4 regions of the Mixta hanseatica genome follow, and region 1 is predicted to be linked to each of the others. Evidence: predicted binding sites of a transcription regulator. Region 1 holds the regulator's gene; each other region holds the start of a gene.
The links. The regulator PhoB, encoded in region 1, activates phosphate uptake and scavenging genes when phosphate is short. The targets are predictions, from matches to a motif close to CTGTCATAAAACTGNCNNAT.
Positions count from the first base shown of each region.

Region 2: a site for PhoB is predicted at 2,111-2,130, ahead of pstS (phosphate ABC transporter substrate-binding protein PstS). Genes of this name have one in related genera too.
Region 3: a site for PhoB is predicted at 5,569-5,588, ahead of phoA (alkaline phosphatase). Genes of this name have one in related genera too.
Region 4: a site for PhoB is predicted at 4,482-4,501, ahead of glpT (glycerol-3-phosphate transporter). Genes of this name have one in related genera too.

Region 1 covers NZ_CP082904.1:1,194,257-1,201,605, forward strand. Annotated here, with positions in the region: gene K6958_RS05710 (AAA family ATPase) at 1-1,835, opposite strand, end outside; gene sbcD (exonuclease subunit SbcD) at 1,832-3,061, opposite strand; gene phoB (phosphate response regulator transcription factor PhoB) at 3,297-3,986, shown strand; gene phoR (phosphate regulon sensor histidine kinase PhoR) at 4,001-5,320, shown strand; gene K6958_RS05730 (PstS family phosphate ABC transporter substrate-binding protein) at 5,333-6,250, shown strand; gene K6958_RS05735 (cobalamin-independent methionine synthase II family protein) at 6,436-7,349, shown strand, end outside.
Region 2 covers NZ_CP082904.1:4,269,972-4,277,320, forward strand. Annotated here, with positions in the region: gene glmS (glutamine--fructose-6-phosphate transaminase (isomerizing)) at 1-1,240, shown strand, start outside; gene cspG (cold shock protein CspG) at 1,682-1,894, shown strand; gene pstS (phosphate ABC transporter substrate-binding protein PstS) at 2,236-3,279, shown strand; gene pstC (phosphate ABC transporter permease PstC) at 3,386-4,348, shown strand; gene pstA (phosphate ABC transporter permease PstA) at 4,345-5,232, shown strand; gene pstB (phosphate ABC transporter ATP-binding protein PstB) at 5,279-6,046, shown strand; gene phoU (phosphate signaling complex protein PhoU) at 6,059-6,793, shown strand; gene gbpA (N-acetylglucosamine-binding protein GbpA) at 7,308-7,349, shown strand, end outside.
Region 3 covers NZ_CP082904.1:2,544,907-2,552,255, reverse strand. Annotated here, with positions in the region: gene putP (sodium/proline symporter PutP) at 1-337, shown strand, start outside; partial or broken gene efeU (iron uptake transporter permease EfeU) at 584-1,416, shown strand; gene efeO (iron uptake system protein EfeO) at 1,470-2,591, shown strand; gene efeB (iron uptake transporter deferrochelatase/peroxidase subunit) at 2,597-3,874, shown strand; gene phoH (phosphate starvation-inducible protein PhoH) at 4,439-5,227, shown strand; tRNA gene K6958_RS12260 (tRNA-Ser) at 5,348-5,435, opposite strand; gene phoA (alkaline phosphatase) at 5,668-7,077, shown strand; gene msrA (peptide-methionine (S)-S-oxide reductase MsrA) at 7,195-7,349, opposite strand, start outside.
Region 4 covers NZ_CP082904.1:4,016,393-4,023,741, reverse strand. Annotated here, with positions in the region: gene pldB (lysophospholipase L2) at 44-1,036, shown strand; gene yigL (sugar/pyridoxal phosphate phosphatase YigL) at 1,085-1,885, shown strand; gene glpQ (glycerophosphodiester phosphodiesterase) at 1,943-2,965, opposite strand; gene glpT (glycerol-3-phosphate transporter) at 2,992-4,347, opposite strand; gene K6958_RS19030 (carboxylate/amino acid/amine transporter) at 4,717-5,562, shown strand; gene K6958_RS19025 (hypothetical protein) at 5,606-5,854, opposite strand; gene metR (HTH-type transcriptional regulator MetR) at 6,036-6,959, opposite strand; gene metE (5-methyltetrahydropteroyltriglutamate--homocysteine S-methyltransferase) at 7,191-7,349, shown strand, end outside.

The DNA of each region.
Region 1 (7,349 bases):
TCTACCGCCGGATGCTCGGTCGAACCGCACAGCGCACAGGGCTTGCCGGCCACCAGACGCGCGCGCTCTTGCTCAAGGCTGACAATCCGCTGCTCCAGCTCCAGCTGTTTTTCCAGGTCAACGCGATGCTGATGTTTCTCTTTCCATGCCTGGCGCCGCTCTGCCAGCTGCTGCGTTTGCTGCTGGATCTGTGTCTCCAGCGCCTGTAGCTCCTGCTGCTGCTGCGCGTAGCGCTGGCTCAGCGGACGCAGGGTAGAGGAGGCGATCGCTAACTGCTGGCGCAGCGGGCGCTGCTGCTGTAGCTGCTCCAGTTGGTGACGCAGCGTACTTTCCGGCTGTTGCTGAAGTGCAGTAAGCGCTTGCTCTGCCTGCTGCGCCTGCTGGCGGGCCTGCGCCAGTTCATTTTCCAGCGGGACAGCCTGGGTGGTCAGCTGGCTAAGCTGCTGCTGCTGTTCGTCGCACTCCAGCTGTAGCTGCCGCTGTCGGGTCTGCAACGCATTCAGGTTCTCCTGTAGCCGCAGCTGCTGCTGAAAACGTTCACGCCAGCCGCCCAGCAGATCACCCCAGTTCGCCGCCTGGGCATGATCGCGGCGCCACTGTTGCTCTTGCTGTTGCTGCGCATGCAGAGCTTGCTGCTCATGGCTTAGCTGCTGCTGACGCTGTTGGCGCTGCTGCAGCACCAGCTGGTTTTCCTGCAGCGTTTGCTGCTGTAGGGAAAGCTGCTGCGCCAGCGTGTCGATTTGATGGTCGAGCGGGATCACCTGTTCGTTGATCAGGCTCTCCTGTTCCCGCCACTGCGTATTTAGCTGCTGGTGCGCCTGTTCAGCCTGTTGCTGCTGGCGTTGCAAAGTTTGTAACTGCTCACTTGCTTCTTGCAGGGCAGCAGTAAGCTGCTGCGCTTGCTGATTAAGCTGCGCCAGATCCTGTTGCAGCTGCTGGCGCTGTTGCCAGTACGGGCGCAGTTTCTCCGCCGGTTCCGATCGCGCCAGCCGCTGGCGTTCTGTCTCTGCCTGTTGCCAGTGGTTTTCCGCCTGTTGTTGCGCGCTAAGCGCCTGATTTTTTTCCTGCTGCAGGCGCTGCTGCTGACTAAGCCACTGCTGTTGCAGGCGCAGGCGATTAAGCTGCTGATGCAGCAGGCTTTCCTGCTGCGCCAGCGCCGCGAGTTCATTTTCCAGCTGCCGCCGCGCCGTTTCATCCAGCAGCGCCATGCCGGCAGCCCGCGCCCGCAGTTGATCCAGTTCAACGCGCGCCTGTTTATGCTGTTCATAAATACGCGCTGAGAGCTGGCCGTAAATCTCCGTGCCGGTCAGTTCCTCCAGCAGCTCGGCGCGATCGTTGACGTCGGCGTTCAGGAAGGCGGCGAACTGCCCCTGCGACAGCATCATCGATTTGGTAAAGCGGGCAAAGTCGAGTCCGGTCAGCTGGGCGATCATCTCCAGCTTGTCTTTGACCTTGTCGGCGACAATCACGTTATCGATGCAGCGCGCCAGCTCAACGCGCGGCGCCTGCAAATTACCATCTACCGCGCCACGCGCCCGGTTCTGGCTCCAGAAAGCGCGCCAGGCCTCGCCTTTCACCTCAAATTCCACTTCAGCGAGGCATTCGGCGGTATCGCGGCTGATCAGTTCATTCTGCGATTGGGAAATTTTCCCCAGGCGCGAGGTTTCGTGATAGAGCGCCAGGCAAATGGCATCAAGCAGAGTCGTTTTACCGGCGCCGGTTGGGCCGGTAATGGCAAACAGCCCGCTGCTGGCAAAGGGTTCGCGCGTGAAATCAATCTTCCATTCGCCCTTTAGCGAGTTAATGTTTTTAAAACGTAGCGACAAAATCTTCATGGCTGGCTCTCCTCGCCCTGATAAAGCGCATCCAGCGTGCCGCTAAAGAGCTGGCGCACGCGGGTGCATCGCGCCTCGTCCGTCTCCTCTTCCTGCTCCAGTCGCCGTTCAAAGACTTCTTCTACTTTCAGCTCGCTCAGCGTTTCGTTTTGCAGGCGGGCAAGCGCACGTTCGCGCTGCTCACGGCTGCGGCGCATCAGTAGCACCTCCACCGGCAACCCTTCGGTTAGCGCCTGGATATGCTGCTGCATGTTATGCAGATATTCCTGCGTGGTAATTTCGATATCCAGCCACACCGGACGCGGCGGAGCAGCATCGGCAAAAACTTTCAGCTGCTGTTCGATCTCCGCCAGCGTGCCCTTGATGGTCTGCATCGGCTGAAAACCCGGCACCGGCAGCGGTTCAACGCCGGCCAGCTTGCCGTCGGCAAAACTGACCAGAAACACGCTTTTCTGGCTGCCCAGCTCATCAAAGCTGAGCGGCAACGGCGAGCCGCTATAGCGGATATGTTCGCTGTTGGCGATGCGCTGCGCCCGATGAATATGGCCGAGCGCGATATAGTCGGCGGCGGGAAAGGCCTGCGCCGGAAAGGCATCCAGCGTGCCGATATAGATATCGCGCACCGCTTCGCTCTTGCTGACGCCGACGGTAGTCAGATGGCCAGTGGCGATCACCGGCAGCGGCTTCTCTGCCCGTTGGCTCAGCGCGCGGGCGTGTTGGTAGCTGCGCTGATAGTGCTGCGTGATGGCGTTCAGCAGGCTGATCTGCTTTTGCTCGCCGGACTGCCCCGCCTGGCTGCGCATAATATCGCGCGGACGCAGGAACGGGATGGCGCACAGCACCGCCCCCGGCTCGCCCTGACGGGTCATCAGCGTTAGCACCTGCTCTTCAGGATCGCCGCTGGCGGCGGCAATCACCCGGGTATTCAAACAGGCCAGCAGCTCGCGTGATTCGTTAAGCGTGGCGACGGAGTCGTGGTTGCCGCCCAGCACAATCAGCTGACAGCCGGTGCGATGCAGATCCACCACGAAGCGGTTATAGAGTTCGCGCGCATAGCTGGGCGGCGAGCCGGTATCAAAGATATCGCCCGCCACAATCACCGCATCCACCTGATGCGCTTCAACCTGCTCAATCAGCCAGTTAAAAAAAGCCTGATGCTCGGCGGCACGGCTGCGGGTATAGAAAAACTGACCGAGATGCCAGTCTGAAGTGTGAATAATGCGCATAGAACTCCCAGCTAATAGCAGAACGCCGGAGGCGATTATAACCAGAGCCAGGCCGCAGAAGGGAACTGGATTTCAGAAGCGGCGCGTTGGTTGCCAAAAATGCTTTCTGACAGCTTCACAAAAGCGTTATTAAAGCGCCACGGGGGCCGTGCATTTTTCATAAATCTGTCATAAAACTGACGCATAATGACGCCGCAAATCCCCGTGACAGAGAGTCACATTCGCAGGAGCAATAATGGCTAAGCGCATTCTGGTTGTCGAAGATGAAGCCCCCATCAGGGAAATGTTGTGTTTCGTGCTGGAGCAAAATGATTATCAGCCGATAGAGGCGGATGATTATGACAGCGCCGTCAACCTGCTAATCGAACCCTGGCCCGATCTGATCCTGCTTGACTGGATGTTGCCCGGCGGCAGCGGCATTCAGTTTATTAAACATCTCAAGCGTGAAGCGATGACGCGCGACATTCCAGTGATGATGCTGACGGCGCGCGGCGAAGAAGAAGATCGGGTGCGCGGCCTGGAAGTGGGCGCCGATGACTACATCACCAAACCGTTCTCGCCTAAAGAGCTGGTGGCGCGCATTAAAGCAGTGATGCGCCGCATCTCGCCGATGGCGGTGGAGGATGTGATCGAAATTCAGGGTCTGAGCCTGGATCCCTCTTCCCATCGCGTGATGTCAGATACCACGCCGCTGGAGATGGGGCCGACGGAATATAAACTGCTGCACTTTTTTATGACGCACCCGGAGCGCGTTTACAGCCGCGAACAGCTGCTGAACAACGTTTGGGGCACCAATGTTTACGTTGAGGATCGCACGGTGGATGTGCATATTCGGCGGCTGCGTAAAGCGCTGGAGCTGACCGGCCACGATCGCATGGTGCAAACCGTACGTGGAACGGGTTATCGTTTCTCCGCTCGTTACTGATCGGAGTCTGCCCCGTGCTGGAACGCCTCTCCTGGAAGAGATTATTACTGGAACTGGTGCTGGTCTGCCTGCCTGCGCTGCTGGCCGGGCTGCTTATCGGCTATCTGCCGTGGTTCCTGCTGTGCGCCGTGCTGCTGTTGCTGGGCTGGCATTTCTGGAATTTGCTGCGTCTGTCGCACTGGCTGTGGACCGACCGCACCATGACGCCGCCTGGCGGACAGTGGAGCTGGGAGCCGCTATTTTACGGGCTTTACCAGATGCAGCTGCGCAACCGTCGTCGCCGTCGTGAACTGGGGAACCTGATTAAACGGTTTCGCAGCGGGGCGGAATCCCTTCCTGACGCGGTGGTGCTGACCACCGACGAGGGCACCATTTTCTGGTGCAACGGCCTGGCACAGCAGCATCTTGGCCTGCGCTGGCCGGAAGATAACGGCCAGAACATCCTTAATCTGCTGCGCTATCCTGAATTTTCTCGCTATCTGCGTCAGCAGGATTTTGTTCGTCCACTGACGCTGGTGATGAATAATCAGCTGCATATGGAATTCCGCGTGATGCCTTACAGCGAAGGGCAGTGGCTGCTGGTAGCGCGCGACGTGACGCAGATGCATCAGCTGGAAGGCGCGCGGCGCAACTTCTTCGCTAATGTCAGCCATGAGCTGCGTACGCCGCTCACGGTGCTGCAGGGCTATCTGGAGATGATGAGCGATGCGGTGCTGGAGGGAAAATCACGCGAAAAGGCGCTGCAAACCATGCAGGAGCAAACGCGCCGAATGGATGGACTGGTGAAGCAGCTGCTGACGCTGTCGCGTATTGAGGCCGCGCCCGCGATCGATCTGGCGGAGAAAGTGGATGTGCCGATGATGCTGCGGCTGCTGCAGCGCGAGGCGGAAACGCTGAGTAACGGACGCCATCAGATTACCTTTCATACCGATGCGCAGCTAAAAGTGTTCGGCAACGAAGAGCAGCTACGCAGCGCCATCTCTAACCTGGTGTACAACGCGGTGAACCATACGCCGGAAGGCACCCATATCGAGGTGAGCTGGCAGTTTTGCAAACAGGGCGCACTGTTTGCGGTGAAAGATAACGGGCCGGGCATTGCCCAGGAACATCTACCGCGCCTGACCGAGCGTTTTTATCGGGTGGATAAGGCGCGATCGCGCGCGACCGGTGGCAGCGGGCTGGGGCTGGCGATAGTTAAACATGCGCTGAGTCATCACGGGGCGCGTCTGGCGGTCGTCAGTCAGCCGCATAAAGAGACCTGCTTTAGCTTTATCCTGCCGACAAGGTTGATTGTCAGTCAGCATCTGCCGGACAATGCGGCGCGTAAAATCTGACGGATGCAAAGTATGAAAATCATCATGGTGCTGCTGCTGCTGTTTTCCGGCGCGTTGCAGGCAAAGCCTGCGCTGCTGGCCGGAAATCTCAGCAGCGTTGGCTCTGATACGCTGGGAAACTTAATGGCGCTGTGGGGCGAAAGCTTTAATCTGCAGCACCCAGGCGTCAATGTGCAGGTGCAGGCCGCCGGCTCCTCCACTGCGCCTACCGCGCTGGCCGCAGGCGCAGCGCAGCTGGGGGCCATGAGCCGCCCGATGCAGCCTTCGGAGCGTCAGCTGTTTCAACAGCGCTATGGCTATGCGCCGCTGGCGGTGCCGGTGGCGCTGGATGCGCTGGTGGTAGTGGTGAATCAGGACAACCCGCTTAGCCAGCTTAACGCGCAGCAGCTGGACGCCATTTTTTCCGTTACGCGGCGCTGCGGCGCGGCGCATTCGCCGCAAACCTGGGGCGATTTAGGCTTAACGCAGCGTAGCTGGCGCGAGCGATCGCTACAGCGGCTGGGCCGTAATTCTGCATCCGGCACCTGGGGGTTCTTTAAACAACAGGCGCTGTGCAGCGGCGATTTTCGTCGTGATGTCGGCGAGTATCCCGGCTCGACGGCGGTGGTGCAGGCGGTTGCCAGCAATCTTAACGCCATTGGCTACGCCAGCTTTGGTTTCCATATCAGCGGTGTGAAAACGCTGGCGCTGGCGAAAGAGGGCGAAGCCGTGGTGCCCAACGCCGCAACCATCCGCAGCGGACGCTATCCCTATGCGCGCCCGCTCTATATCTATATCAACAAACCGCCGGGTAAGCCGCCAGAACCGCTAACCGCAGCCTTTTTACGCCATGTGCTCTCTCCACAGGGACAGGCGCTGGTTACCCAGGCGGGCTATCTGCCGCTTTCCGATGAGCAAATGAGCCAGGCGAAGGCGCTGCTGGGATTATGACCGCGCCCGCTGCAACATGAATATTTTTCATGTGTTATGAATTTTCCTCCCTTGCCGTTGAGCAAAAGTCATGAGACGCTGATTTCAGACATTTAGACATCCAGAAGTCTTAAAAATAAAATTCTGAAACTATTTCATCGGTAAATCAGCGGGGCGGGATCGCCTCGTGACAGGAGTTGAACATAATGCAAAGAACAACCGCCCCTTTCCGTGCTGACGTCGTCGGCAGCTTTTTACGTCCGGCTGCGATTAAGCGCGCCCGTGAGCAATTTGCCGCCGGGGAAATTGATGCCGCAGCGCTGCGTCGCGTGGAAGATGAAGAGATTCGTCATGTCGTGGAGCAGCAGCGCGCCAGCGGCCTGCAGGTCGTAACCGACGGCGAATTTCGTCGCGCCTGGTGGCACTTCGATTTCTTTGATGGTCTGCAGGGCGTGGAACGCTACGAGGCGGAGCAGGGTATTCAGTTCAACGGCATTCAAACCAAGGCGCGCGGCGTACGCGTCACCGGCAAGCTGGGCTTCGGCGATCATCCGATGCTGGAAGATTTCCGCTTCCTGAACAGCATCAGCGGCGATGCCGTGGCGAAAATGACTATCCCCAGCCCCAGCGTGCTGCATTTCCGCGGCGGTCGTAAAATGATTGATGCCGAGGTTTACCCAGACCTGGCGGACTATTTCGATGATCTGGCGCTGACTTATCGCGATGCCATCAAGGCGTTTTATGATGCAGGCTGTCGCTATCTGCAGCTTGATGACACCGTCTGGGCCTATCTCTGCTCGGAAGATCAGAAGCGTCAAATTCGTGAGCGCGGCGACGATCCGGAAGAGCTGGCACACACTTATGCTCGCGTGCTGAACAAAGCGCTGGAAGGCAAGCCGGCCGATCTGACCGTCGGGCTGCATGTCTGTCGCGGCAACTTCCGCTCTACCTGGATTTCTGAAGGCGGCTATGAGCCGGTAGCGGAAATTCTGTTTGGCGGCGTGAATATTGACGCCTTCTTCCTGGAGTATGATAACGAGCGCTCCGGCGGCTTCGAACCGCTGCGCTTTATTAAGCCGGGCAATCAGCAGGTGGTGCTGGGTCTGATTACCACTAAAGA
Region 2 (7,349 bases), 1.2 Mb from region 1:
GCTGCCGGTAACTCGCCGCTTTATCTATCTGGAAGAAGGCGATATCGCCGAGGTTACGCGTCGGGAAATCACTATCGTTGACCGCGCCGGTAATTCCGTCAAGCGCAGCGAAATCGAATCTACCGTGCAGTATGATGCCGGCGACAAAGGCGGCTACCGTCATTACATGCAGAAAGAGATCTACGAGCAGCCTAACGCGATTAAAAACACCCTGAGCGGGCGTTTTAGCCATGGCGAAGTCGATCTTTCTGAACTGGGGGCGAACGCTAATGACCTGCTGAGCCAGGTTGAACATATTCAGATCATCGCCTGCGGCACCTCCTACAACTCTGGCATGGTGGCGCGTTACTGGTTCGAATCGTTGGCTAACCTGCCCTGCGATGTGGAAATCGCCTCTGAGTTTCGTTATCGCAAATCGGCGGTCCGTAAAAACAGCCTGTTGATTACCCTGTCTCAGTCGGGTGAAACGGCGGATACGCTGGCCGCGCTGCGTTTGTCAAAAGAGCTGGGTTACCTCGGCTCGTTGGCTATTTGTAACGTCGCGGGTTCTTCTCTGGTGCGTGAATCCGATCTGGCGCTGATGACTAAAGCCGGAACGGAGATCGGTGTGGCCTCCACCAAGGCATTTACCACTCAGCTGACGGTATTGCTGATGCTGGTGGCGAAGATTGGCCGTCTGAAAGGCGTGGATGCGCAGGTTGAGCATGATATCGTCCATGCGCTGCAGGCGTTGCCGAGCCGCATTGAGCAGATGCTGGCGCAGGACAAGCTGATTGAAGCATTGGCGGAGGATTTCTCCGATAAGCATCACGCTCTGTTCCTCGGGCGTGGCGATCAGTATCCCATTGCAATGGAAGGCGCGCTGAAGCTGAAAGAGATCTCTTATATTCATGCGGAAGCCTACGCTGCTGGCGAGCTAAAACACGGTCCGCTGGCGCTGATCGATGCCGATATGCCGGTTATCGTCGTCGCGCCGAACAACGAACTGCTGGAAAAACTGAAATCCAACATCGAAGAAGTGCGCGCACGTGGCGGCCTGCTGTATGTGTTTGCCGATCGGGATGCGGGCTTTAACGACAGCGAAGGGATGAAGATCATTTCTTTGCCGCATGTAGAGGAAGTTATCGCCCCGATCTTCTATACCGTGCCGTTGCAGTTGCTCTCTTATCACGTGGCGCTAATCAAAGGCACCGACGTGGACCAGCCGCGTAACCTGGCAAAATCGGTTACTGTGGAATAAGGCGCGTGTTGCCTAAAGCGGCCGCAGGTGCGGCTGCTTTAGCGTAACGGGACAAACCCTAACGTGAAAAATCCGGTAATGCTGTTAAAAGCATGCCGGATTTTTTTATACGCAAAGCTGGCGGCGGCTAAACGCCGTTACCTTTGTTTAATCGCTCTGTTATATTTCCACTGTGGGATGCGGTTGGCGGCGCTATCGATCGACATTTTAATATTAATGAAGTTAAAGCTTGCAATGGGGATCGGACCCAGGATAGTATAGCGACATCGGTTTGAAACACAGACCTTATGTAAGCAGTTTTAGTAAAGCAGTCCTCAGTTCAAGCGTTATCTATTGATACCCTTCCTCGTGAGCTCCTCCTAAGTGCCCCATAAGTAAAAATCTGCAAAGCAGACCTATTCGTCACCAAGAGTGGCTCAAAAAACAATCAAGGAATTATCAATGTCTAACAAAATGACTGGTTTAGTAAAATGGTTCAACGCTGAGAAAGGTTTCGGCTTTATCACTCCTCAAGACGGCAGCAAAGATGTATTCGTACATTTCTCTGCAATCCAGAGCAACGATTTCAAAACCTTAGACGAAGGTCAGAAAGTTGAGTTCTCTATCGAGAACGGTGCTAAAGGCCCTGCAGCGGCCAATGTTGTCGCGCTGTAAGCGTTGATAACAGCTCGCTAGCCCTTACGATAGCGATGAAGGCAACAGCCTGAGCAGTTAAGTGTTAGTGATAAAAAACCCGCCTTGAGCGGGTTTTTTGTTTTTCATGATTGATAAGGAAATCACGATAATTTCTTCTGATGCCTTTTCCGCAATGGTTAAGTATGGCAAATCTGTTTTGCCAGGGTAAAGGGTGTCGCGCCGTTCATTTTTCCTGCGTCACAAAACTGTCATATTACGTACATCTCGCTGTCACCAAACTGTCCTATTTTCCCTCCTGCAGCAATACTAATCCTTACTACAACGGCATACACCCTGACCTTTACTCCCCTGGAGGGAATATGACACTGATGCGTAGCACCGTAGCCAAACTTGTTGCCGCCACCCTTTCGCTGAGCGCGGTTTCTGCTTTCGCAGCTACCGATCTGACTGGCGCAGGCGGCACCTTCCCGGCTCCGGTTTATGCCAAGTGGGCAGCGGATTATCAGCAAGCGACCGGCAGCAAAATTAACTACCAGGGCATTGGCTCCTCTGGCGGCGTTAAACAGATAATCGCGAAAACAGTTGATTTTGGTGCGTCCGATGCGCCAATGAAAGATGAAGATCTGCAAAAAAATGGCCTGTTCCAGTTTCCTACCGTGATTGGCGGCGTGGTGCTGGCGGTAAACCTGCCGGGCATTCAGTCTGGCCAGCTGACGCTGGACGGGCAGACCGTAGGTGATATTTACCTCGGCAAAATCAAAAAGTGGAACGACCCGGCCATCGCTAAACTGAATCCGGGCCTTAAGCTGCCAGAAACCAATATCGCTGTGGTACGCCGCGCGGATGGTTCCGGTACTTCCTTTGTCTTCACCAGCTATTTGGCCAAAGTGAACCAGGAGTGGAGCGAAAAAGTCGGCAAAGGCAACACGGTTAACTGGCCTACCGGCCTTGGCGGTAAAGGCAACGACGGCATTGCCGCTTTCGTACAACGTCTGCCAGGCTCCATCGGCTATGTGGAGTACGCGTACGCTAAACAGAACAAGCTGAGCTACACCAAGCTGATCGATGCCGATGGACAGCCGGTTTCTCCAACTGAAGAAACCTTCAGCAACGCAGCGAAAGGGGCGGACTGGAGCAAAAGCTACGCTCAGGATCTGACCAATCAGAAAGGCAAAGATGCCTGGCCGATCACCACCACCACGTTCATTCTGATGTACAAAGATCAGGCTAACGCGGAAAAAGGCGCTGAAGTGCTGAAGTTCTTTGACTGGGCGTATAAAGACGGCGACAAAACTGCCACCAGCCTGGACTACGCAACGCTGCCTGATTCAGTCGTCGAGCAGATTCGCTCAGACTGGAAAGCGCAGATCAAAGACAGTTCTGGCAAAGCGCTTTACCAGTAACCGGCTTTAACGGTGCCTGCACCGTCGCAGGGGTCGGCTGAAGGCCGACCCGCAGTATCCGGGCGGCTGAATGCCGCCCCTGTGAATTTCTTCTATCGAGACTTTTATGGCTGAATCCAGGCCGACCTTTAAGGCCCCAGGAAAACAAGGTGACATTATTTTCGGTGCGCTGGTTAAGCTGGCTGCGCTGATTGTGCTTTTGTTGCTTGGCGGCATCATTATCTCTCTGCTTATCTCCTCCTGGCCCAGTATTGAGAAATTCGGTTTCTCTTTCCTGTGGAATAAAGAGTGGGATGCGCCGAATGAGAACTTTGGCGCGCTGGTACCGATTTACGGTACGGTCGTTACCTCTATTATCGCCCTGTTGATTGCCGTGCCGGTCAGCTTTGGTATCGCGCTGTTTTTAACCGAACTGGCGCCAGGCTGGCTGCGTCGTCCATTGGGCGTGGCGATTGAGCTGTTGGCGGCCATCCCCAGTATCGTTTACGGCATGTGGGGGCTTTTCGTTTTTGCGCCGCTGTTTGCGGAATACTTCCAGACGCCGGTCGGTAACGTACTTTCCACTATTCCGTTTGTCGGCGCCCTGTTTGAAGGTCCGGCGTTCGGCATCGGCATCCTGGCTGCTGGCGTAATCCTTGCGATTATGATTATTCCTTACATCGCGTCGGTAATGCGCGATGTTTTCGAACAGACGCCGGTGATGATGAAAGAGTCCGCCTATGGCATCGGCTGTACCACCTGGGAAGTGATCTGGCGCATCGTCCTGCCGTTTACCAAAAACGGCGTGATCGGCGGCATTATGCTGGGTCTGGGACGCGCACTGGGTGAAACCATGGCGGTAACCTTTATTATCGGTAACACCTACCAGCTCGACAGCGTGTCGCTCTATATGCCGGGCAACAGTATTACTTCCGCGCTGGCTAATGAATTTGCCGAAGCGGAATCAGGCGTGCATGTTGCCGCGCTGATGGAGTTGGGGCTGATTCTGTTTGTCATCACCTTTATCGTACTGGCGATTTCCAAGCTGATGATTTTACGGCTGACGAAAAATGAAGGGGCGCGCTCATGACCACGCTGGATTTACATGCTCGTACCGAGCTACAGGCGTCGCGCCGTAAGATGCAGGCGCGACGCAGCATGCGCAACAAAATTGCGCTGACGTTATCGCTGCTTACCATGGCGTTCGGCCTGTTCTGGCTGGTATGGATCCTGTTTACCACCATTACCCGCGGCATCGATGGCTTCTCGCTGGCGCTGTTTACCGAAATGACGCCGCCGCCGAATACCGCTGGCGGCGGGCTGGCGAACGCCATCGCAGGCAGCGGCCTGTTAATCCTGTGGGCCACGCTGTTTGGTACGCCGCTGGGTATTATGGCGGGGATTTATTTGGCGGAATATGGCCGTAAATCCTGGCTGGCGGAGGTGATTCGCTTTATTAACGATATTCTGTTGTCGGCGCCGTCGATTGTGGTCGGGCTGTTCGTTTACACCATCGTGGTAGCGCAGATGCAGCACTTCTCCGGCTGGGCTGGGGTTATCGCGCTGGCGCTGCTGCAAATACCGATCGTGATCCGCACCACGGAAAACATGATGAAACTGGTGCCGGATAGTCTGCGCGAAGCGGCTTACGCGCTGGGTACGCCCAAGTGGAAGATGATCTCCGCCATTACGCTGAAGGCTTCGATTTCCGGCATTATCACCGGGGTGTTGCTGGCCGTCGCGCGTATTGCCGGGGAAACCGCCCCGCTGCTGTTTACTTCATTGTCGAACCAGTTCTGGAGTACCGACATGATGCAGCCGCTGGCTAACCTGCCGGTCACCATCTTTAAGTTCGCCATGAGTCCCTTTGCGGAATGGCAGAGCCTGGCCTGGGCAGGCGTATTGTTGATTACGCTGTGCGTTCTGCTGCTGAATATTCTGGCGCGTGTGATTTTCGCCAAATCGAAAAACTAATTACCGCGTGGTTGCGACGGCGCGGCGTTAAGAGAAAGAGAAGACTATGGTTAATCAGACTTCCGGCAAACTTCAGGTTCGCGATCTGAATTTCTATTACGGAAAATTCCATGCGCTGAAAAACATCAATCTGGAGATTGCCCGTAATCAGGTCACCGCCTTTATCGGCCCTTCCGGCTGCGGCAAATCGACCCTGCTGCGCACCTTTAATAAAATGTACTCGCTGTATCCGGAGCAGCGAGCCGAAGGCGAAATTTTATTGGATGGCGAGAATATTCTGGCCGACGCGCAGGATATCGCCCTGCTACGCGCGCGCGTCGGCATGGTCTTCCAGAAGCCGACGCCGTTCCCAATGTCAATTTATGACAATATTGCTTTTGGCGTTCGTCTGTTTGAGAAGCTGCCGCGTGCCGAGATGGATGAACGCGTGCAGTGGGCGCTGAGTAAAGCGGCGCTGTGGAATGAAACCAAAGACAAGCTACATCAGAGCGGCTATAGCCTTTCTGGCGGTCAGCAGCAGCGCCTGTGTATTGCGCGCGGTATCGCTATTCGACCGGAAGTGCTGTTGCTGGACGAGCCTTGCTCGGCGTTGGATCCTATTTCAACGGGCCGTATCGAAGAGCTGATTACCGAGCTGAAACAGGATTACACCGTGGTGATCGTTACGCATAATATGCAGCAGGCTGCACGCTGTTCCGATCACACCGCATTTATGTATCTGGGCGAACTGATTGAATTCAGCGATACCGACACGCTGTTTACCAAACCGCATCAGAAACAAACTGAAGACTACATCACTGGCCGCTATGGTTAACTGGAGATCGGTATGGACAATTTAAACCTGAACAAGCATATCTCCGGCCAGTTTAACGCTGAGCTTGAGCATATCCGCACCCAGGTGATGATTATGGGCGGCATGGTAGAGCAGCAGCTCACCGATGCAATTACCGCGATGCATAATCAGGATGCTGAGCTGGCGAAGCAGGTTATCGATGGTGACCAGAAGGTCAACATGATGGAAGTGGATATTGATGAGGCCTGCGTGCGTATTATCGCCAAGCGCCAGCCGACCGCCAGCGATTTGCGGCTGGTAATGGCGATCATCAAAACCATTTCTGAGCTGGAGCGCATTGGCGACGTCGCGGAAAAAATCAGCCGTACGGCGCTGGAGAAGTTCAGCCAGCAGCATCAGCCGCTGTTGGTCAGCCTGGAGTCGTTGGGGCGACATACAATCCAGATGCTGCATGACGTTCTGGACGCCTTCGCGCGGATGGATCTGAGCGCGGCGGTAGAAATTTATCGTGAAGATAAAAAAGTCGACCAGGAATATGAAGGCATTGTGCGTCAGCTGATGACCTACATGATGGAAGATCCGCGTACGATTCCCAGCGTACTGACCGCCCTGTTCTGTGCCCGCGCCATCGAACGTATTGGTGACCGCTGCCAGAATATTTGCGAAATCATCTTCTATTTCGTAAAGGGGCAGGATTTCCGACACGTGGGCGGCGACCGTCTCGACAAATTGCTGGCGGGTGAAGAAAACGGCAGCAGTCCCGCCTGATTTAAGCGACCCGCAGGCCATAGCGGTCTGCGGGTTGGCCTCTTAGCTTGCTTAAGAGGATAATCTTTATCTGCGATGCTCACGGCGTGAACGAGTGAGAAATAATTTTCTTAATAAACTTTTTCTTGCGCAGAGGCTATCACGCCTTCTACTTTGCTTCATTTTTCCCCTCATCCGCTAATAATGACATGGCGATAAGCCTTAAAGAGTGATTGCTACAGCTAATATATCTTTTCGCCAGGTTATAAATAATATTTATTCATGGCAGCCATGCATTAGCGCATTGTTTATTATTAGTCTTAAAGATTTTATTTTGTGCGGGTAAGCGCCTTGCAGTATGTATTTTCCACTGCTTAGTTAATACGAAGTGCTAAATGAACGCAGCTGCTTATATCCCAAGAAATAAGATTAAATTCATCAAGTGCTTTCGTCTTAACTAAAGCGAAAAGCATTCCCATAGTTTGTCTTATCACTATATAACTGCCCCCTGATTTATTTACAGGGAAGTAGAGATATGAAGGTAAAATTAATCGCTTTAGCCGTATCAGCAATGACC
Region 3 (7,349 bases), 1.4 Mb from region 1:
GCTGATTGCCATTGCGCTGGCCGCTAACCCTGACAACCGCGTTCTGGGGCTGGTGAGCTATGCCTGGGCGGGCTTCGGTGCGGCGTTTGGACCGGTGGTGCTGTTCTCTGTCTGCTGGAAACGCACTACGCGCAACGGCGCGCTGGCCGGTATGGTGATCGGCGCGATGACGGTACTGGTATGGAAACACTACGGCTGGCTGGGGCTGTATGAGATCATCCCTGGCTTCCTGTTTGCCAGCATCGCTATTTACGTGGTTAGCCTGATGGGCCGCGCGCCCTCTGCACAGGCGCAGGCGCGCTTCGATGCGGCGGATGCGGAATACAAGACGCCCTGATTCCTGATGGTGAAGGCAAGGCCGGTAGCAATACCGGCCTTTTTTGTGTCTGTATTTCGCACCAATTTGTCCACTTTAACCGAGCCGTCGCGCCTGCAACTATTATCGCCAGGGCTCTGCGCGATAAACCACAAATAATCACGCAAAGTCACTTGTTTTTTATCTGCCGATAATGATAATCAGTATCGTTTTTATTTACGCTTCTTTACGCCAGTTTACGCGTACAGAAATTACTGAGGATCAGGCATGTTCGTTCCCTTTCTTATATGCTACGCGAAGGGCTGGAAGCGGCGCTTATCGTCAGCCTGATAGCCAGCTACCTGAAACGTACCCAGCGCACCCGCTGGTTTGGCGCTATGTGGGCCGGCGTTTTTATTGCCGCAGCGCTCTGTCTGGCGCTTGGCCTGTTCATCAACGCTACAACCGGTGAATTTCCGCAAAAACAGCAGGAGCTGTTTGAAGGCATCGTAGCCGTTATCGCGGTTTTCATCCTGACTTACATGGTCTTCTGGATGCGTAAAGTCTCACGCAACGTCAAGGCTCAACTGGAAGTGGCCGTCGATCAGGCGCTGCAAAAAGGCAGCAACACCGGCTGGGCGCTGGTGCTGATGGTCTTTCTTGCCGTCGCGCGCGAAGGGCTGGAATCGGTCTTTTTTCTGCTCGCCGCCTTCACCCAGGATGTCGGCCTGGCACCGCCGATCGGCGCCGTCCTTGGGCTGATAAGCGCCGCGCTGCTCGGCGGGCTTATCTACTGGGGCGGCGTCAAACTGAACCTGGCGAAATTCTTCAAATGGACCAGCCTGTTTATTATTTTTGTCGCCGCCGGCCTTGCTGCCGGCGCTATTCGCGCCTTCCATGAGGCGGGGTTGTGGAATCAATATCAGACCATCGCCTTTGATCTTAGCAACGTACTTTCCACACACACGCTGTTCGGCACGCTGCTGGAAAGTCTGTTGGGCTACCAGGAAACGCCCACCGTCAGCGAAGTCGCGGTGTGGCTTATCTACCTTATTCCGGCGCTGCTGCTGTTTTTTATGCCTGCCCGGCCAGGCGCCGCAGTAGCAGGCTCAACGCGCTAAAACCGTGGGCGCGCTCGTCGCGCCTGTTTATGACTTTAACAGGGACACTATTGATGACCATTTTCTCTCGCCGCAAAGCCTTGCTGGCTTCACTTCTGACGTATTCAGCGCTTTCCGGCGCGGCTGAGGTGCCACAGGTTAACGTCAGCGTGAACGATAAACAGTGTGAGCCGATGGCGCTCACCGTTAACGCCGGGAAAACTCAGTTTATTATCCGCAATAACAGTCAGAAAGGGCTGGAATGGGAAATCCTGAAGGGAGTCATGGTAGTGGAAGAGCGCGAAAACATCGCGCCAGGCTTCACGCAAAAACTGACCGCTACTCTCCAGCCCGGCGAATATGAAATGACCTGCGGGCTGCTCAGCAATCCGAAAGGTAAACTGATCGTTAAGGCGGCCGGCGACACGCAAAATAACGGCAAACAGGCGGAGCTGGCGCAGCTTAGCGACGCGATTGCCGAATATAAAACCTGGGTGGTTGGCGAAGTGGCGCAGCTGGTCAGCGGCACCAAAGCCTTTACCGATGCGGTCAAAGCGGGCGATGTGAAAAAAGCGCAGTCGCTTTATGCGCCAGCCCGCCAGCACTATGAGCGTATCGAACCCATTGCCGAGCTTTTCTCCGATCTGGATGGCAGCATTGATGCGCGCGAAGATGATTACGAACAAAAAGCGGCAGATCCTAAATTCACCGGCTTCCACCGTCTGGAGAAAGCGCTATTTGGCGATCGCAGCAGCGATGGGATGAACACCTATGCCGATCGCCTCTATCAGGATACGCTGGAGCTGCAGAAACGTATTAATGAACTGGCTTTCCCGCCGGGCAAGGTAGTAGGCGGCGCGGCCGGGCTGATTGAAGAAGTGGCGGCCAGCAAAATTTCCGGCGAAGAAGATCGCTATAGCCGTACCGATCTGTGGGATTTTCAGGCCAACGTTGATGGCGCGCAGAAAATTGTCAACCTGCTGCGCCCGCAGCTGGAAAAGGCTAATCCGCAACTGCTCGGCAAAGTGGATAACAACTTCAAAAAAGTTGATGCCATTCTGTCTAAATACCATACCCAGGATGGGTTCGCCTCGTATGAGAAACTGACCATTACCGACCGCAACCGGCTGAAAGGGCCGATCACTACGCTGGCGGAAGATTTGGCGCTGTTGCGCGGTACGCTGGGACTGGATTAATCAGGATGAAAAAGATGACCGACGCGGCGATGCCTTCACGGCGCCGCTTGTTAAAAGGTCTCGGTCTGCTGAGCGGCGCCGCTGTGGTGGGCAGCAGTTGCCCAATCAGCGGCGCGGCAGCAAAAAGCTTCTCGCCTGGCGCGCTCTCTCCCAGCGCCCGGGAAGAGCGCCAGCCGTTTTATGGCGCGCATCAGGCAGGGATCACCACGCCGCAGCAGGCGGCAATGATGCTGGTGGCTTTTGATGTGCTGGCGGATGATAAAAACGAGCTGGTGCGGCTGTTTAAACTACTCACTGAGCGCATCGCTTTTCTCACCGGCGGCGGCAACGCGCCGCCGGTCAGCAATCCGCAGCTGCCGCCGCTGGATTCAGGCATCCTCGGCGAACATATCTGGCCCGATAATTTGACGGTAACCGTTTCGGTAGGGGAGGCGCTGTTTGACGAGCGCTACGGCCTGACGGCGCTGAAGCCTGCGAAACTGCAAACCATGACGCGCTTTCCCAACGACGCGTTAGATGCCGAAAGCTGCCATGGCGATCTGCTGCTACAGATTTGCGCCAATACCAACGATACCGTCATCCATGCGCTGCGCGATATCATCAAACATACGCCTGATTTACTGGCAATCCGCTGGCGGCGCGAAGGGTTTATTTCCGACCATGCGGCGCGCAGCAAAGGCAAAGAAACGCCCATCAACCTGCTGGGTTTCAAAGATGGCACCGCCAATCCGAATACGGCAAATCAGGCGCTGATGGATGCGATCCTCTGGGTCACAAAAGATCAGCAGGAACCTGCCTGGGCGGTGGGCGGCAGCTATCAGGCGGTGCGTATTATTCAGTTTCACGTTGAATTTTGGGATCGTACGCCGTTGGGCGAGCAGCAAACTATTTTTGGGCGTGAAAAGCTGAGCGGCGCGCCGCTGGGGATGAAAAACGAGCGCGACGAGCCAGACTACACGCAGGACCCCCAGGGAAAAATCATTCCGCTTGATGCCCATATCCGTCTGGCCAATCCGCGCACGCCGGAAACACAAAGCAGCCTGATGCTGCGTCGCGGCTACAGTTATTCCGCTGGCGTCACCTCTGCCGGTCAGCTGGATATGGGGCTGCTGTTCGTTTGTTATCAACACGATTTGGAAAAAGGATTTTTAGCGGTACAAAGGCGGCTCAACGGTGAAGCGCTGGAAGAATATATCAAACCCGTGGGGGGCGGCTATTTCTTTGTTCTGCCCGGCGTGGCAAATAATCAACATTATCTGGCGCAGTCATTACTTGAGGCTTGATTAACAGTCGCTTTCCCGCCCGGTTATAAATGGCGGGAGGCGTTTTTTTTGCAATTTTTTCTGCTGGCGCATGCCTTCCATAGGCGATTATGGAATTTCTGAATAATCTCAGATTTATTTTCTTTTTTTATCCCTCTGTATTTTAAGTAAAAATAAAAGGGTTTCTTTTTATTTGCCCATTGAGTGATTGTTTTTTATTCATTCAGGTGAAATTGCTGTTGCAAAAATAGAAGAATCTGTTGCACTTTATACAGGTCGGTAGTCTGTCATGTTCAGCTTCCTCGATGGAGAATGCGAATGGAAAAGTCCTGTAATGGACAGCCCGTTTCAAATAAAAAACATCGCACGTTTTTTCGCGAGAGTTTTTCTTTCTCCTGGCTATTTTCTTCTTTTTTCAATCCTCTCGGCTTAACACATTCCTTTTATGATTTCCGGCGTATGCCTGCGGCGTATGCTCATTCAATGGCTTGTAAGGCTCTGAAGGAAGCCACCCTCTAAAGCGTTCACGTAATCGCACCAGAGAGACTCCGGTGCGGGAAATGAAACCAACTGTAAGGTGCCACTATGGGAAGACAGAAAGCAGTGATCAAAGCGCGTCGTGAAGCGCGTCGAGTGCTTCGTAGCGATTCACGTAGCCATCGGCAGCGTGAAGAAGAATCGGTCACCTCGCTGGTGCATATGGGCGGCCTGGATGCCATCGGTATGGCGTGTGATTCACGCGATCGTTCACCGATTGAAGCGCGTAATGAAGCTCAGGCGCACTATCTTAACGCCATAGAGACAAAACAGCTGATCTTCGCTACCGGCGAAGCGGGTTGCGGTAAAACCTGGATCAGCGCTGCAAAAGCAGCAGAAGCCCTGATTAACAAGGATGTCGACAGGATTATCGTGACCCGACCGGTGCTGCAGGCGGACGAAGACCTGGGCTTTTTGCCCGGCGATATTTCTGAGAAGTTTGCACCTTATTTCCGCCCGGTCTACGACGTTCTGGTTAAACGTCTCGGTTCTTCCTTTATGCAATATTGTCTGCGTCCGGAAATCGGCAAGGTAGAGATCGCTCCCTTTGCCTATATGCGCGGGCGTACCTTCGAAAACGCCGTAGTGATCCTCGATGAAGCGCAAAACGTCACCGCGGCACAAATGAAAATGTTTTTAACCCGTCTGGGCGAGAACGTCACGGTTATCGTGAATGGCGATATTACCCAATGCGATTTGCCAGCGGGTGTGACATCAGGCCTCGCCGACGCGCTTAACCGTTTTGTCGAAGATGAAATGGTTAGCCTGGTGCGGTTTGAAAAAGAGGATTGCGTGCGTTCCGCGCTCTGTCAGCGCGCGCTGCATGCTTATAGTTGATTGAGTGAGTAGCTGTAGCCCAAGCCCGGACGCAAGTCCGGGCTTTTTTATACCTGAAAGGTGTAGGGCGTTATGCAGACAAAAAAGCCTGAACTTTCGCTCAGGCTCTTTCATAGAATATGGCGGTGAGAGGGGGATTCGAACCCCCGATACGTTGCCGTATACACACTTTCCAGGCGTGCTCCTTCAGCCACTCGGACACCTCACCGTATTGTCTGTTGACACCGCTCTGGGTGGCAACGGGGCGCTACTATAGGGAGTTGTTATTACAGAATCAAGCACTATTTTTCCCTTTCGTTACCACCGCTTAAGGCTTATACAATTTCTTCCTTTCATCAGGGCTGTCATAAAAACGACATCGCAGCGTAAGAAAAACGACATCTTCCTGACTTACGCTTCTTTACACACCTCGCAATAAAAATTTACCAAGGATTAAGTAAATGAAAAAACAGCCCTTATTAGCGCTCTCGCTGCTGGCAACCCTGATCGCTGGCAACGCCATGGCAGAGATGGCGACGCTCTCTCGTGCCGCCTCAGGCGACATCACCCAGCAGGGCGGCGCGCGCCGTTTTAGCGGTGACCAAACCGCAGCGCTAAGGGCATCGTTAAGCAATGCGCCGGCGAAAAACGTTATTTTGCTGATCGGCGACGGCATGGGCGACTCGGAAATCACCCTGGCGCGCAACTATGCCATGGGCGCGGGCGGCTTTTTTAAAGGAATCGATGCGCTACCGCTGACCGGACAATACACTCACTACTCGCTGGATAAAGAGACGCATAAACCTAACTACGTTACCGACTCGGCCGCCTCGGCAACTGCCTGGTCCACTGGCGTAAAAACTTATAACGGTGCGCTTGGCGTTGACGTTAACGGTAAAGATCATGTCACCCTGCTGGAACTGGCGAAAGCAGCGGGCAAAGCCACCGGTAATGTCTCTACCGCTGAGCTGGAAGATGCCACGCCTGCGGCGCAAATCTCTCACGTCACCTCGCGCAAATGCTACGGCCCGGTAAAAACCAGCGAACTCTGCGCCAGCAATGCGCTGGAAAAGGGCGGCAGAGGATCGATCGCTGAACAGTTACTGGTGACACGTGCCGATGTTACGCTGGGCGGCGGTGCGAAAACCTTTAGCGAAGTGGCTAAAGCGGGCGATTATCAGGGCAAAACGCTGCGTGAACAGGCTGAAGCGCGCGGCTATCAGCTGGTGAGCGATCTGCAAACGCTTAATGCGGTCAACGTAGCCAACCAGCAAAAACCGCTGCTGGGCCTGTTTAGTGAAGGCAACATGCCGGTGCGTTGGCAGGGGCCGAAAGCCAGCTATCACGGTAATATCGATAAGCCCGCCGTCACCTGTGAAGCGAATGCGCAGCGTCCTGCCAGTACGCCGACGCTGGCGCAAATGACCGATAAGGCCATCAGCCTACTGAGCAGCAATAAACAGGGCTTTTTCCTGCAGGTGGAAGGGGCCTCGATCGATAAACAGGATCACGCAGCTAATCCCTGCGGACAAATCGGCGAAACCGTGGATTTAGACGAGGCGGTACAAAAGGCGCTGGAGTTCGCCCGTAAAGATGGCAACACGCTGGTCATCGTGACCGCCGACCATGCACATTCCAGCCAGATCGTTGAAAACGGTACCAAAGCGCCGGGTCTGACGCAGGCGCTGAATACTAAAGATGGCGCGGTAATGACCGTCAGCTACGGCAATTCGGAAGGAGAGTCGCAGGAGCACACCGGTACACAGCTGCGTATCGCTGCCTGGGGCCCGCATGCGGCTAATGTCGTTGGCCTGACTGACCAGACCGATCTGTTCTTTACTATTCACGATGCGCTGGGGCTGAAAAAATAAAAGACGAGGGGTAAGGGGATAATTTTCTCGGGAAGTCGAGCCGCTCGTAAAGATACAAAACTTTTTGATGCAGCGTCCCGCAGCCTGAACGGCGCGGGACGCTTTCTTTATTACCGCTTATGAAGATGACTTCACGCGGTTAGCAAAACTTTTACGCAGCTTCTGCAGCTTCGGCGGGATCACCGCCATGCAGTAGCCGTTGCGCTGACCCGCGCCCTCCCAGTAATCCTGGTGATAATCTTCCGCCGGATAAAACTCTGTCAGCGGCTCGA
Region 4 (7,349 bases), 1.5 Mb from region 1:
CGCTACGGCGGCAACAGGCCGGAAGCTTCAAGGGAGTCGAGCTATGACCAGTCATAAAAAACACTGGCCAACACGCGAGCAGGCGTTTGCAGCGTTTGCCACCGGACCGCTGCTTGATTTCTGGCGTCAGCGTGAAGAGTGCGAATTTATCGGTGTGGAAAATGTGCCGATTCGCTATGTGCGCTTCACCTCGCCGCAACACGATAAAGTGATACTGATCGTGCCGGGGCGCATTGAAAGCTACGTCAAATATCCGGAGCTGGCTTACGATCTCTGGCACTGCGGCTATGATGTCATCATTGTCGATCATCGGGGGCAAGGGCGATCGGGGCGGCTGCTGAAAGATGCGCACCGTGGTCATGTTGTTCACTTCGATCATTATGTCGATGATTTAGAAACGCTCTACCTGAAAGAATTAATCGCCGGACACTATCGGCAGCGCTATGCGCTGGCGCACTCCATGGGCGGCGCAATCCTGACGCTGCTGCTGGCGCGCAATCCTGCTGCCTTTAGCGCCGCGGTACTGGCTTCACCGATGTTCGGCATCTATCTGCCGATGCCTGCCTGGATGGCGCACCGCATTCTTGACTGGACGGAAAAGCGCCCGGCCATGCGCGATGGCTATGCGCTGGGAACCGGTAAATGGCGGGTGCGCCCTTTTAGCCTGAATGTGCTAACGCACAGCCGCGAACGCTACAAGCGTAGCCTGCGCTTCTATGCGGACGATCCCGCGATTCGGGTCGGCGGGCCAACTTACCATTGGGTGCGCGAAGGTATTCAGGCGGGGCAAAATATTCTTAGCAAGGCGGCGGCCATCAGCACGCCGCTGCTGCTGCTACAGGCCGGGGACGAAAAAGTGGTGGATAACCGTTCGCAGGATCTGTTCTGTGCGGTGATGCAGGCCGCCGGTCGCCCCTGCGAAGGCGGCAAACCCTATGTTATTAAAGGCGCGCGTCATGAGATCCTGTTTGAAAAAGACGATATGCGCGCCGAGGCTTTACATGCCATCGTCGATTTTTTCGCCCGGCATGAATAAATTGCACTACTCAGAACCTTATCACTCTCTTCGAAACCAGAGGTTTTCATGTACCACGTAGTCGCTTCCGATCTGGATGGCACCCTGCTTTCTCCCGATCATCGCTTAACGCCTTACACAAAAGAGACGCTCCGCCTGCTAACCGCGCGCGGCGTACATTTTGTTTTCGCCACGGGTCGTCATCATGTTGATGTATCACAAATGCGTGATAACCTGGAAATCGAAGCCTATATGATCACCTCCAACGGCGCGCGTGTACACAATACCGCCGGTGAACTGATTTTCAGCCATAACCTTGATGAAGATATCGCGCGCGAGCTCTATGCGCTTAAGTATGACGATCCCGACATTCTCACTAACGTCTACCGTGATGATGAATGGTTCCTTAACCGCCATCGTCCGGAAGAAGAGCGCTACTTCCGCGAATCCATCTTTACCTACCAGGTCTATGAGCCCGGCCTGCTACCAACCGACGGCATCAGCAAAGTCTTTTTTATCTGTGACGACGCGGAAAAGTTGGTGCCGTTAGAAGAAGCCATCCTGGCGCGCTGGGGCGATCGGGTCAACGTCAGCTTCTCTTTCCCGACCTGCCTGGAGGTAATGGCAGGCGGCGTGTCAAAAGGCCACGCGCTGGAAGAAGTTTCTAAACTGCTGGGTTACTCGCTGGCATCCTGTATCTCCTTCGGCGACGGGATGAACGATAAAGAGATGCTGATCATGGCGCAGAAAGGCTACATTATGCGTAATGCGCATCAGCGTCTGAAAGATCTGCTGCCGGAAATGGAAGTGATAGGCACCAATGCGGAAGACGCGGTGCCGCGTAAGCTGCGCGAACTCTTCCTGAGCTGAACGCCATAACGTACCGACAGTAAAGCCAGAGCGTTTTCTCACGCCCTGGCTTTTTTATTAACGATTTAAAAACCGCACGGCTTTATCCGGGAAATCGGTAAACAGTCCGTCAACCTGCGCCTGGTTATACAACGCGTCGAACAGCTGATTAACATCCGTTGCGTAAGGCGGCAATTGATCGGCCCGTACCGTGTAAGGATGAATTTGCAAATGGCTGGCGTGCGCCTCTTGCGCTAACGGCGTCAAACGAATATCGCCCGGTTTGGAATCGGCGCTGAACAATTCATGGTAATCCGGGCCGATGCCATCAACATACTTCGCCAGCTCTTTCATCGCGCCTGGCTTAAACATCCAGTCGTAGCTGTAGTTGACCCATTTTCCCTGTTGTAACGCTTCTGTCTCATGCGAATCGGTTTCGGTAATCAGCTGCACCAGCCGCAGATCCATCTCCATTTTCGGCTCCAGCTCATTCTTAATGCGCTTTAACTCATTAAAATCGAAACACTGCAGCCAGACATTGTCCTGTTTACTGCGGTAACCATACTGCTTTAGCACCTGCAAAACCTGCGTGGCGATATCTTTGCCTTCCTGATGATGAAACCAGGGCGCTTTGATCTCAGTGTAAATGCCAATATTTTTACCGGTCGACTGGTTCAGGCCCTGAATAAACTCGATTTCCTCTTCAAAAGTATGAATGCGGAAGGTGGATTTCCCGCCGGGAAAACGGTTCGGCCAGGTTTGCACCTTTTTGCCACCTTTTAGCGTAAAGCCTTCGGTAAAATTCAGGCTGCGAATCTCCGCCAGCGTGAAATCGATCGCGTAGAAGCGGCCATCTTTACGCGCGCGCTGCGGGAAACGATCGGCGACATCGGTCACGCGATCGAGATAGTGATCGTGCAGTACCACCAGCCGATCGTCTTTGGTGAGCACCAGATCCTGCTCAAGAAAATCCGCGCCCTGCGCATAAGCCATCGCCTTGGCGGGCAGCGTATGTTCAGGAAGGTAGCCGCTGGCGCCGCGATGCGCGATAACCAGCTTGTCATGGTTTTGCGCGCCAGCGCCGCAGGCCCCGGTCAGCATCAGCGCTGCCAGCAACAGTTTTATTTTCATCGGTTGCCCTCTTGTTGCAGCTGTTGCTTGTGCTTGTTTTCACTGAACATGGTGAGCAGCAGCAGGATTACCGCCAGCACACAGCCGCCGATCATAATCAGGAAGCCGCCGTCCCAACCGAAAAAGTCAACGGTATAGCCAACGATAGCGCTGGCCGCGACCGAACCGCCAAGATAACCAAACAGGCCGGTAAAACCCGCTGCGGTGCCGGCGGCTTTCTTCGGCGCCAGCTCCAGCGCGTGTAGCCCAATCAGCATCACCGGACCATAGATCAAAAAGCCGATGACGATCATACAGGCCATATCAATACCGGGATTGCCGACCGGGTTAAGCCAGTAAACCACCGTGGCGATGGTCACCAGCACCATAAAGAATACGCCGGTTGCGCCGCGGTTGCCTTTAAACACTTTATCCGACATCCAGCCGCACAGCAGGGTGCCGGGGATACCGGCATATTCATACAGAAAGTAGGTCCAGGACGATTTATCCAGCGCGAAGTGCTTCACCTCTTTCAGATAAGTCGGTGACCAGTCGAGAATGCCGTAGCGCAGCAGGTAAACAAAAACGTTGGCCAGTGCGATATACCACAGCAGTTTGTTCGGCAGAATGTACTGCATAAATATCTGTTTGGCTGTTAGCTCCTGTTCGTGCTGTTCGCTGTAGTCAGGCGGATAATCATTTTTGTACGCTTCAATCGGTGGCAAACCACACGACTGCGGCGTGTCGCGCATCAGAGCAAACGCGATCAGCGCAACAATGATGGCGGCAAAGGCGGGCATATAAAGCGCCGCTTTCCAGTTGTTAAACCATGCCATACCCAGCAAAAACAGCAGAGGAGGGATGCCGCCGCCAACGTTATGCGCGCAGTTCCAGACGGAAACGATGCCGCCGCGCTCTTTTTGCGACCACCAGTGCACCATTGTCCGTCCGCACGGCGGCCAGCCCATGCCCTGAAACCAGCCGCAGAGAAACAGCAGCGCGAACATCACCAGAATGCTGGAGGTCGCCCAGGGAACGAACCCCATAACCAACATCACCAGCGCGGCTAAAATCAGCCCGGCAGGCAGGAAAAAGCGTGGATTGGAGCGATCGGATATCGAGCCCATAATAAATTTTGAAAAGCCATAGGCGATAGAAATACCGGACAGGGCAAAGCCGAGATCGCCGCGTGAAAATCCCTGTTCCACCAGATAAGGCATCGCCAGCGCAAAGTTCTTACGCACCAGGTAATAAGCGGCATAACCAAAAAAGATGCCGATAAAAATCTGCCAGCGCAGACGGCGATAAAGCGGATCGGTGCGATCCGCAGCGACAGGAGCTTGGTGAGGTGCTGGCTTAAAAATGCTAAGCATAAAAGGTCTCCAGAGACACAAAATGGTTTAAAGCGCCCACAGAATGAGCGAAAAGCGATTTTTGACTAACGGATGTTCCATTTCGCGCAAAGAATAGGGGCTGGTGCAAAGAGGGTCTGTGAAGCAGAGCGCAAATGTTACAGTTTTATGACAAAGCGTTGCAAAGCTCGTCACAAAACCGTGTTTTTACCCGCGCCGGATGGTTAAAAAACGCCATTAAATTGATCGGGACGGCTTTTCGCTTTCGCGCATCCTGTAACACGGAAACGACAAGGTGCTGACAAATCCACCAGATGTCAACCAGATAGTCGCTACCAGGCGGGCGCATTCCGTTACAATAGCGCTCTGTTTAACTATTGGATGCGTAATGTGGCGTTACTCATAATCACCACCATTCTGTGGGCCTTTTCGTTCAGCCTGATTGGGGTTTATCTGGCGGGGCAGGTAGACAGCGTATTTTCCGTGCTGGTACGTCTGGTGCTGGCGGCGCTGGTATTTCTGCCTTTCCTGCGCTGGCGCGGTTACCGTGCTTCCACGCTGCTGCTTTATATGCTGGTCGGCATGATGCAACTGGGCGTCATGTATCTGTTGAGCTTTGAAGCTTATCTCTATTTGACCGTGCCGGAATTCCTGCTGTTCACCGTCATGACACCGCTCTATGTCACCTTGATCTACGATCTGCTCAGCGGACGAGGCGTGCGTATGGGCTACCTGTTTAGCGCGCTGTTAGCGGTGCTGGGCGCCGCAATCATCCGCTATGACCAACTGAGCGATCATTTCTGGACGGGATTGATTCTGGTACAGCTGGCGAATATCTGTTTTGCCATCGGGATGGTGGGCTATAAGCGCCTGCAGGAAACGCGCCCGATGCCGCAGCATACCGCTTTCTCCTGGTTCTATATGGGCGCCGTGCTGATAGCGATAATTGCATGGTTTCTCTGGGGCAATCCGCAAAAATTACCTACCACGCATCTGCAGTGGGGCATTCTGATCTGGCTGGGTATCGCTGCATCCGGGCTGGGTTATTTTATGTGGAATTACGGCGCGACGCAGGTCGATGCCGGCACGCTGGGCATTATGAATAATATGCATGTTCCGGCGGGGCTATTGGTTAACCTGGCTATCTGGCAGGAGCAGCCAGACTGGCCGCCCTTTATTATCGGCGGCGGATTAATTGTCGCCTCTTTGTGGATTCATCGGCGCTGGGTGCGCTAATTTAACAATACCGGCGTGCGCTTTCACGCCGGTATTCTTTTTATCAACCCGTAACGTAATTCTGGATGCGTTCAAGGAAGTTAGCGAATTTAACCTCAATGGCTTTACCCAGTTGGCTACCAAATTCCTCGCCTTTTTTCTGAGCAGCTTCCTTGTCATAACCCAGATCAAACAGGTTGTTCAGCGTATTAGCCGCATGCGAAAAGAACCAGCCATAAGCCTCGGTTAACTTATCCTGCACCCGGCCCGCGCCGCTGACGGCCTGCACTTCTGTGATTGATAATTCTCTCATTATAAATCCCTCTTGGTTGCTATTTCCGTATAGGGGAATTGGCTTCTCCCCGGGGGAAAATTATGCTTCTGAGGAGGGAGGGTCAATTCACTAAGCGTCAGTTTTTAATTAATCTGCCGCCTAAAAATGACACAATATTCAGGGAAGGCGGGCAAAATAAACGACCCGCCGGAATGAAAATTTATCCTGTTGGCAACGCGTTGCGCGAGGCATCCCGCACAAACGGCAGATGCTGGCAGGCGTGCTGACGCGCTGAGCGAATAAAGCCGTCAATTACCGGCTGCCGCTGTTCACCATCCCTGACCGCTGCGTAGAGGCGGCTCCATAAACCGGCGCCCAGCGTTTTCGTGGTAATTAATCCCTGACGTTCAAAATTTTCCACCACCCAGTGCGGCAGGGCGGCAATGCCCATATGCGCCGCCACCATCTGTACCAGCAGCAGCGTGTTATCCACGCTTTTCAGCGCTGGGCTAACGCCTGCAGGCTGTAAAAAATGACGCCAGATATCCAGCCGCTGACGCTGTACCGGATAAATCATCAACACTTCATGGGCTAAATCTTCCGGCGTAATAGTGGTGACCTTCGCCAGCGGATGATCCGGCGCCAGTACCAGACGAACCTCAAAATCAAACATGGGCGAATAGTGTAGCCCGCTGCGCGGCAGGATATCTGACGTCAGTACCACGTCCAGTTCGCCCTGCTGCAGGGCAGGCTGCGGATCAAAGGTAACGCCCGATTTAAAGTCCATTATCACCTGCGGCCAGCTCTGCCGGAAGGTATCCAGCGCCGGCGTCAGCCACTGAATACAGCTGTGGCATTCAATGGCGATACGCAACGTGGCCTGATGCGGCTCATGGCAGGCCTGCAGCGCCTGCTGGATCTGCGGCAGCACCTGTTCCGCCAGCTGCAACAGAATCTCACCCTGCGGCGTAAAGCGCAGCGGCTGACTTTTTCGCACAAACAGGCGGAAACCGAGGCGCTGCTCCAGATCGCTGAATTGATGAGATAACGCCGACTGCGTCTGATGAAGCTGCGCCGCCGCCGCGGCCAGAGAGCCGCTATTCCTGAGAGCCTGCAGCGTTCGCAGGTGCCTGATTTCGATCATGAGAGTCCTTCATAACGACAATGAACAATTTGCGCTTGAGGAATATACAGTACCTGCAGATTATAGCGGTGTAAACATCTGGACGGCTAAACATCCCGATCGGCCCGTCATTTTACGTTCGGGCAGGGTTTATAACCCGAGAAACGGCACCGCGCCCCGGTTGTTGCGCTGGTCGTACCTAAACTGACTGTGCCGATACCGCCACTCATTAAGCTTTAATGGAGAAACAGCATGACCATTTTGAATCATACGCTCGGCTTTCCTCGTGTCGGCCTGCGCCGTGAACTGAAAAAAGCGCAGGAAAGCTACTGGGCCGGCAACAGCAGCCAGCAAGATCTGCTGGAAGTAGGCCGCGAGCTGCGCGCCCGACACTGGCAGCAGCAAAAAGAA